2 regions of the Allobosea sp. UC22_33 genome follow, and region 2 is predicted to be linked to the other one. Evidence: riboswitches for the same ligand, from Rfam matches in the RefSeq annotation. Region 2 holds a riboswitch; the other holds the start of a gene.
What was found. Region 2 has a riboswitch for thiamine pyrophosphate ahead of thiC (phosphomethylpyrimidine synthase ThiC). Riboswitches for the same ligand answer to the same signal wherever they lie in the genome.
Positions count from the first base shown of each region.

Region 1: another riboswitch for thiamine pyrophosphate. It lies ahead of ACFJGT_RS02030 (hypothetical protein); the one in region 2 lies ahead of thiC (phosphomethylpyrimidine synthase ThiC).

Region 1 covers NZ_CP170556.1:434,602-438,806, forward strand. The annotation lists gene ACFJGT_RS02025 (acyl-CoA reductase) at 1-919, opposite strand, end outside; gene ACFJGT_RS02030 (hypothetical protein) at 925-2,001, opposite strand; TPP riboswitch at 2,092-2,221, opposite strand; gene ACFJGT_RS02035 (GntR family transcriptional regulator) at 2,616-3,281, opposite strand; gene ACFJGT_RS02040 (SLC13 family permease) at 3,482-4,205, shown strand, end outside.
Region 2 covers NZ_CP170556.1:5,295,384-5,299,588, forward strand. The annotation lists gene ACFJGT_RS25620 (OmpA family protein) at 1-853, shown strand, start outside; gene ACFJGT_RS25625 (hypothetical protein) at 964-1,242, shown strand; gene ACFJGT_RS25630 (hypothetical protein) at 1,291-1,488, shown strand; TPP riboswitch at 1,560-1,664, shown strand; gene thiC (phosphomethylpyrimidine synthase ThiC) at 1,745-3,622, shown strand; gene ACFJGT_RS25640 (hydroxyethylthiazole kinase) at 3,619-4,205, shown strand, end outside.

The sequences.
Region 1 (4,205 bases), 590 kb from region 2:
TTCCGCCGTTTTCGACGAAGAGCATCTGCGGCGAGTAGCAGCCCTGCTGCTCGTAGCGGACAACGTCATGGGCGGCGAGCCGGGCCAGCGCCGGGGCCTTTCGGCTGTCGAGCGCTTCACGCGCGACGACGCCGAAGCCGATCTTGTGGCCATGCGGCAGGAATCGCGTGGTGATCGGCAGCTTGGCGCGCAGGGCCGTCAGCGTAGCGTTGCTGCCATAGGCCATCACCGTGTCGGCCTCGCGCAGGAAGACCGGCTCCGCCACCGCTTCGCCACCCTTCCACCAGGTGACGGCGAGGCATTCGCCGATCTCGGGATCGATCTCGGTGAGCAGGCTCGCGAACCATCCGGCCGTCAGCGGCTCGGCCGATGCGAGCTTGCCGATGCTGCCGGCCTTGACCAGCAAGCCGCAGATCAGGCTCCAGAGCGAGAGCGCGGGGACATTGCCGGCCCAGATATGCAGCAGAAGCTCAGGGCCATGGGCGCGCAGATAGCCGCCCTTGGGCGTCGGCTGGAAACCGTCGAGCAGGCCGGGATTGGCAAAATCCTCGGCCAGGAAGCGCAAGAGCTGCGGCTTGCGGAAGGTCTTGAGATAGCCGGTCAGGCCGAGGCGGACGGTCTCGCGGTCATAGCCGGTGACGATCGGCAGGAGATGCTCGGCCTTGCGTCGCAGCGGGTGCTGGCGGTCGAGCAGGCGCGCGATGGCGCCGTCGATCGCGGCGACGATGCGCGCGGTCTCCATCCGCTTCAGCCGGGCGCGGGCATTGTCGCGCACATGCGCTGAGAGCGCTGCCGCCTGCGCCTCGTCCAGCTCCGGCAGGGCGATTACGGCGTTCTCGCCCCAGGCGCTATGGCCGACCTCGCGCCAGCGCAGCGCTTCGCGGTTCAGGCCCGGGAGATGGCCCGCATGCTCGATCACGGCAGTCAGCCCCGGGCCGCTGCGAGGAATTCGGCGACCGCGACCGAGCAACCCTTCGAGGCCTCGCCATCGACGCGGCCGAGCAGCTTGAAACCACCCGGCACGATCTCCCCGGCATCCTCGGTCAGGATCGCCGCGACGCAGTTGAAATGGGCGAGGTCGTGATGGACGATCACCCCGCGCTGGCCTTCTGGCCGGTCGACGCCGGTCAGCGGATCGACCACCCGGCTGCGGATCCAGTGCGGCCCGGATTTGACGGAGGGGCAGACCGCATTGCCTTCGTCATAGAGCTGCGAGCTCAGCTCGGTCATCCCGTACATGTTGATGCAGGCCGAACGCGGCACGCCGAAGGCGGCGCTGAGCCCGTCATAGAACTCGTCGGGTCCCAGCTCGCGCGACTGCCCCTTGAAGCCGCCAGTGTCGAGGATGCGGCTGCCTTCCGGCAGGGCGAAGCACCGGCCGCTGGCGGCGAGGGCATCCAGCACGGGCACGAAGGAATAGCTCGCGCCGAGCAGGGCATAGGGCTCGCCGCTCTTTTCCGCCTGCTCCAGAGCCGACAGAAGGCCGTCCAGGTCGAGGCCGTCCGCGTCAATGAAGGTCTGGGAATCAGGTGTGCCGCACTCCTGCTTGGCGAGCGAGAGGTAGGTGGCGAGCGAGGAGTTCGGCAGTTCCGTCACGTCCGGGAAGAGGATGCCCATGCGGATGCGCTTGGTGTCGCGCATGAAGCGCGCGCGGAAATTGACCAGCATCGAGCGTTTCCAGACGTCGAGCGTCGGGTGATAGCTGCGGCCGCGGATGCCTTGCGTCGTGCCGCTGGTCATGAACACGCGTTCCGCCTGCTCGGGCGGGCTGCAGCTCAGCGTCAGGTCCTTGAAGGCAGTGATCGGTACGGCCGGGATATCGCGCCAGCGCTTCACCGAGAGAGGCGTGCGGCCGCGCTGCAGGCAGAAGCGCTTATAGGGCTCGTTGTTGCGGAACTGATAGGCGAAGACCTTGAGCGCCATCGCCTCGAATTCGGCTTCCGACGCGTCCGGAAGCGCGATGAACGCCGATAGCGCCGCGATGATCTCGGCCTGCGTCACTTAAGCCCACTCCGTTCGGACGCGCACGGCCAAGCCGGGAGCGTCGATCGCTGGAAGGATCACGAGCGCAAGCTGGAATCAGGGCCTGTGACGGCCGCATGTCCCGCATCCCTACGCCGGTATGATCCGGATCAGGTTCGGAGGGTCACCGCGTTGCTCGGGCTCGAAAGCCCAGCCGGCGGAATCTCAGCCTCCTAGCGAGGCCCCCCTGGGAACGGATGCAGATGACGAGCAATCGACTGAGCTGTCAAGCGATCACGCGGTTGCATGCGGGGGCGTGGTTGGATGCACTTTGAGACCTCCATCTGGTGCTTGGACGAGACCGCTCCAACGAGCGCGACGAACGCGGCCACAACAAAGGCCAGCGATTTGGGGCGTCGCCAGCTGTGCCGCGGAAGCGCCTCAGTGGCGCCATGCAATCACCGTCGCGAGTAACGGCCGCGCAGGAATACTGGGAGGCCCACCTATTCTCCGGCTCCTCCTCGACGGAACGATCGAGACGCTCCTGGGTGGGCACCTGCCGCGCTTCCTGTTTAAGCGCTTCAGGAAGCGGAGATAGGCTCGGGCGCACCGATCATGACCGTGCCGCCGAACACGTCGCTTTCATCGCCCCGTCAGAGCGTTCGATTATCCTGGCGCAGAGCAGCGATCAGATCGTGGAAGCGATCGCCCTGGATCACCACGTGATCACGCATCGCCTTCGCCGCTGCCTCGCCGTCACCTGACCGGATGGCCGCCAGCACGTCATCGTGTTCGGCTAGTGAGCGCGCCATCCGATTGCGCACGCGCAGCTGCATGCGCCGGTAGGGCTGCAGCACCGCGTGCAGCCGGGACGCCTCCTGTTCGAGGAAGGCGTTGTGCGTCGCATGGTAGATGCAGTGGTGGAAATCAGAATTGCGCACGTAATACGCGTCGACATCGCCGGCCTCCGCCAGCGCACGGCAGGCCCCATGAACCGCCTCGAACTCCGTCAACTCGGCATCGGTGATACGGCGGGCTGCGAGACGCGCACAGGCCGCCTCGATCTCGGCCATGACCTCGAAGCGCTCGGCCAGCTCCTCCGCCTTCCATTCTGAGACGAAGGTGCCACGCTTGGGGAAGACCCGGACCAGGCCGGATGCCTCGAGCTGCTGAAGAGCCTCGCGGATCGGTGTTCGCGAGCAGTCGAACTCGCGCGCCAGCAGCTCCGGATCGAGCCTTGCGCCGGGGGGAAAGCGTCCTTCGACGATTGCGTTCTCCAAAGCCCCGCGGATCCGCATCGTGGTTGGAACTGGCTTCACCTTGGCAATCTCCGGCAGCGACGGGCGCCGCAATATAACACGCGGGCAAGGCGAACCCGTGATGGAGAGCGATATATACATCATGACATTTGTAGGATATAAGAACGATAACGACGCATACAAACTGATGCAGGGCACGCTTGCTCCACATCCGTGGACGCAAGGCGCCGACAAAAAAATAAAGCCCCGGAGGACACCCGATGACGCCGCAACTCATCTCGATTTACGCCCTCGTGGCGATGTTCGTTGTCGCGACACTCTGGCCCATCAACATGGGCGTGCTCGCATTCATCGGTGCCTTTCTGGTCGGCACATTGCTGGCGGGCCAGAAATCGGCCGAGATCATCGCCGGCTTTCCCGGCGGCCTTTTCCTCACTCTGGTCGGTATCACCTGGCTGTTCGCCCTGGCCCAGAACAACGGCACGATCGATTGGCTGGTGCGTTTGGCTGTTCGTGCGGTGAGAGGGCGGATCGCGGCGATCCCGTGGATCATGTTCGGGATTTCGGCGCTGCTCACCTCGGTCGGCGCCGTCAGCCCCGGCGCGGTCGCGATCATCGCCCCCATCGCCCTCGGCTTCGCCTTCAAATACCAGATCTCGCCGCTGCTGATGGGTCTGATGATCGTTCACGGCGCCCAGGCCGGCGGGTTCTCGCCGATCTCGATCTATGGCGGCATCACCAACGGCATCGTCGCCAAGGCCGGCCTGCCGCTGAGCCCCATGACGACATTCGCGGCGAGCTTCCTCGTCAACGCGACCGTCGCGCTGCTGCTGTTCATGGCGCTGGGCGGCCGCAAGCTGTTGAAGGCGGCGCCGGGCGCGCCGGCCGTCGTCAACGTGCCGCACAGCGAAATCGCCAGGGCTGCCACCGGTCCGCAGATCTTCGGCGACAGCGAGGCCCAGGCGCTGAGCCAGCAGATCGCCC
Region 2 (4,205 bases):
GCGCGAGGGTGACGTCACCATCATCCGCGAGCCCGGCCGCACCATCATCCGCGACGATGACGGCCGCGCCATCATCCGCCGCGATGAGGACCAGCGCTTCCGCGATCTCGGCTGGCAGGGTCGCTCCGAGCGCCGCGGCGACGAGAACCGCATGGTCTTCGAGCGCCCGGACGGCACGCGGATCGTCACCGTCACGGACGAGGAGGGCCGGCTGCTTCGCCGCACCCGCATCGACCGCGACAACCGCGAGGTGATCATCATCGACAACACGCTGCGGGATCGTCCCGGGCGCTTCGCCGACGATGTCGTCGTGCTGCCGCCGCCGCCGCTGCCGATGCCGCGCGAGCGCTATATCGTCGATGCCGGCCAGGCCGACGAGGCGCTGATCTACGAGACGATCACCGCCCCGCCGATCGCCGCGATCCCGCGCCGCTACACGCTGGACGAGGTCCGCTATTCGCCGGATCTGCGCGCCCGCATGCGCAGCGTCGATGTCGACACGATCAATTTCGACAGCGGCTCCTGGCAGGTGGGCCCGGATCAGGTGCGGCGCCTCTCGGTGCTGGCGGATTCGGTGAAGCGCGCGCTCCAGCGCTCGCCCAACGAGGTCTTCCTCATCGAGGGCCACACCGACGCCGTCGGCGCCGATGTCGACAATCTCTCGCTCTCCGATCGCCGGGCGCAGTCGGTCGCGGAGATCCTGACGCGCGACTTCCAGATCCCGCCGGAGAACCTGACGACTCAGGGCTATGGCGAGCAGTACCTGAAGGTGAATACGCAGGAGGCCGCGCGCGAGAACCGGCGCGTCACGCTCCGGCGCATCACGCCGCTGCTGAGCGGCCAGAACCAGTAACGATCGGGTCGGGCAGCTCTCGGAGCAGCCCCGCTCTTCCGCAGGCGCAGGGAACACCCGTTCCCTGCGCCTGTTTCGTTTGCATGGGATGGCCGAAAGGAGGTATCGCCATGAGAAAGCTCGTTCCGGTTCTGGCCGGGTTGCTCGTCGCGAGTCTGCCGGGAGCGTTGCCGGTGCTAGCGCAGACGGCGCCTCCTCCGGCCAAGCAGCGTGCTCCCGGCGTGCCGCTATCGCCACGGGCGGGAGAAGCCGTGCGTCCGCCGGCGCCCAACAGCGTGGCGCCTCGCGACGAGAAGCGCGGTGCAGGCGAAGGCAAGACGCAGGCTCCCGTCAGGCCCGATCGCGATCCGCCGATGCCGAAGCCCGTACCCTCGATCATCGCACCTTGAAGGGTCGGGTTCAGGATTTGGTAGGGCTGTCCGGCTAGGGTGCCTGCCATGAGCGACGCCGTTTCCCTTGCCCGCAGCATTGTCTCGATGCAGGCCGATTCGACCCGGCAGGCGCTCTCCATCGAGATGCTCAAGCAGAATGCGCAGGCCGAGCAAGGCGTTCTCGCCATGCTCCAGCAGAGCGTCGAGCAGACCCAAGCCGTGCTGCCGGCCGGGCAGGGCGCGCTGGTCGACCGGACCGCCTGAGCCATTCCTCCCAGTCCTATCGGAGCTTCGCACAGCCCGTTGCCAATCGGCGGCGCTGCGCCTAACCTCGTCCTCGTTCCGAGGGGTGCCCGCAAGGGCTGAGACGGCTTTCGAAGCTGAACCCATCGAACCTGATCCGGGTCATACCGGCGGAGGGACTGGAACGCGATCGCAGGGCGCAAAGCCTTGCCCGCAGACAGCGACTGAACCGCTTCGACGCCGGATCTCCTGACCTGTACCAAGGAGGAGATCCCCCATGAATGCCCACACCAAACCCCAGAAGAACAGCGTCAAGACCGCCCCCCAAAGCGTCACGACCGGGCCGATCATCGGCTCGCGCAAAATCTATGTCGCCGCGCCCGAGCATCCGCAGATGCGCGTGCCCTTCCGCGAGGTGGTCCTGACCACCGATGCCGAGCCGCCGGTGCGCCTCTATGATCCCAGCGGTCCCTTCACCGAGACCGACGCGAAAATCGATCTCAATGCCGGTCTGGTCCAGCCGCGCCGCGCCTGGCTCGACGCGCGCGGTTTCGAGCAGGTCGCGGGACGCACCGTCACCGCCGCCGATAACGGCCACATCTCAGCCGACCAGCTCGTGCCCGCCTGCCCGGCGCAGCGCCCGATCCTGCAGGCCAAGCCCGGCCAGCTGACGACGCAATACGAGTTCGCCAAGGCCGGGATCATCACGCCCGAGATGATCTATGTCGCCCATCGCGAGAATCTCGGCCGCGCCGCCATGCTGGAGGGCGCGCGGGAGCGTCATGCCGATGGCGAGAGCTTCGGTGCCAATGTGCCGGAATTCGTCACTCCGGAATTCGTCCGCGAGGAGATCGCGCGCGGCCGGGCCATCATCCCCGCCAACATCAACCATCCCGAGTTGGAGCCGATGGCGATCGGCCGTAACTTCCTGGTCAAGATCAACGCCAATATCGGCAACTCGGCGGTGACCTCCGGCGCGGCCGAAGAGGTCGAGAAGCTGGTCTGGGCGATCCGCTGGGGCGCCGACACGGTGATGGACCTCTCCACCGGCCGCAACATCCACAACATCCGCTCGTGGATTCTGCGCAACTCGCCGGTCCCGATCGGCACGGTGCCGATCTACCAGGCGCTGGAAAAGGTCGGCGGCGATCCGATCAAGCTCGACTGGGAGGTGTTCAAGGACACGCTGATCGAGCAGGCCGAGCAGGGCGTCGACTATTTCACCATCCATGCCGGCGTGCGTCTCCCCTACGTCCCGCTGACCGCCAATCGCGTCACCGGCATCGTCTCGCGCGGCGGCTCGATCATGGCGCGCTGGTGCCTGGCGCATCACCGCGAGAGCTTCCTCTACGAGCGTTTCGAAGAGATCTGCGAGATCATGCGCCGCTACGACGTTTCGTTCTCGCTGGGCGACGGCCTGCGTCCGGGCTCGATCGCCGATGCCAATGACCGCGCCCAGTTCGCCGAGCTGGAGACGCTGGGGGAGCTCACCAAGATCGCCTGGGACAAGGGCTGCCAGGTCATGATCGAGGGCCCCGGCCATGTGCCGATGCACAAGATCAAGGAGAACATGGACAAGCAGCTGCGCGAGTGCGGCGAGGCGCCGTTCTACACGCTCGGACCGCTGACGACCGACATCGCGCCGGGCTACGACCACATCACCTCCGGCATCGGTGCGGCGATGATCGGCTGGTACGGCTGCGCCATGCTCTGCTACGTCACGCCGAAGGAGCATCTCGGTCTCCCCAACCGCGACGACGTCAAGACCGGCGTCATCACCTATCGGATCGCCGCCCATGCCGCCGATCTCGCCAAGGGCCATCCGGCCGCGAAAATCCGCGACGACGCGGTCTCCCGCGCCCGTTTCGACTTCCGCTGGGAGGACCAGTTCAACCTGGCGCTCGACCCCGACACGGCCCGCGAGTTCCACGACGAGACCCTGCCGAAGGACGCCCACAAGGTCGCGCATTTCTGCTCGATGTGCGGGCCGAAATTCTGCTCGATGAAGATCACGCAGGACCTGCGCGCCGAGGTGCTGGCGATGAGCGACAACGAGCGCGCGAGCCTTGAAGCTATGGCAGCGGAAGGCATGGCGGCCAAGTCGAAGGAATTCCTCGACAAGGGCGGGAGTATCTATCTACCTGCTGCTGAATGAGCGCTTTCAGCGAAAAGCTCGACGCAGGCAGCGTCGCATCGATCCTCGCGCGGGTGGCCAGGCGCCGCCCGCGCGTCCACTGCCTGACCAATACGGTGGCGCAGAACGTCACCGCCAACATCCTGCTGGCCGTCGGGGCGGTGCCCTCGATGGCCAGCCATCCCGACGAGGTCGAGGCCGTTGCGGCCGGAGCGGGCGCGATCCTGATCAATCTCGGCACGCTCAGCCTCGAAGGCGAGCGCGCCATTCCCAAGCTCGTCGGCGTTGCGCGGGAGCGCCTGATACCGCTGGTGCTCGACCCGGTCTTCGTCGAGCTCTCGCCGTTGCGGCTGCGTCTGGTCGGCGACGTACTCGCCCTGTTCGACGTGCTGGTGCGCGGCAATGCCACGGAAATGGCGACGCTGGAGCCGCTTTTCGCGCTGCGGCGCGACATCGTGCGCGTCACCACCGGCGCGGTCGACCGGATCGAGACGGAAGACCGGGCCCTGGCGGTCGCGCATGGCCATGAATTGATGAGCAGGGTGACCGGGCTCGGCTGCGCCTCGAGCGCGCTGGTGGCCGCCTGCCGGGCGGTCGAGCCCGA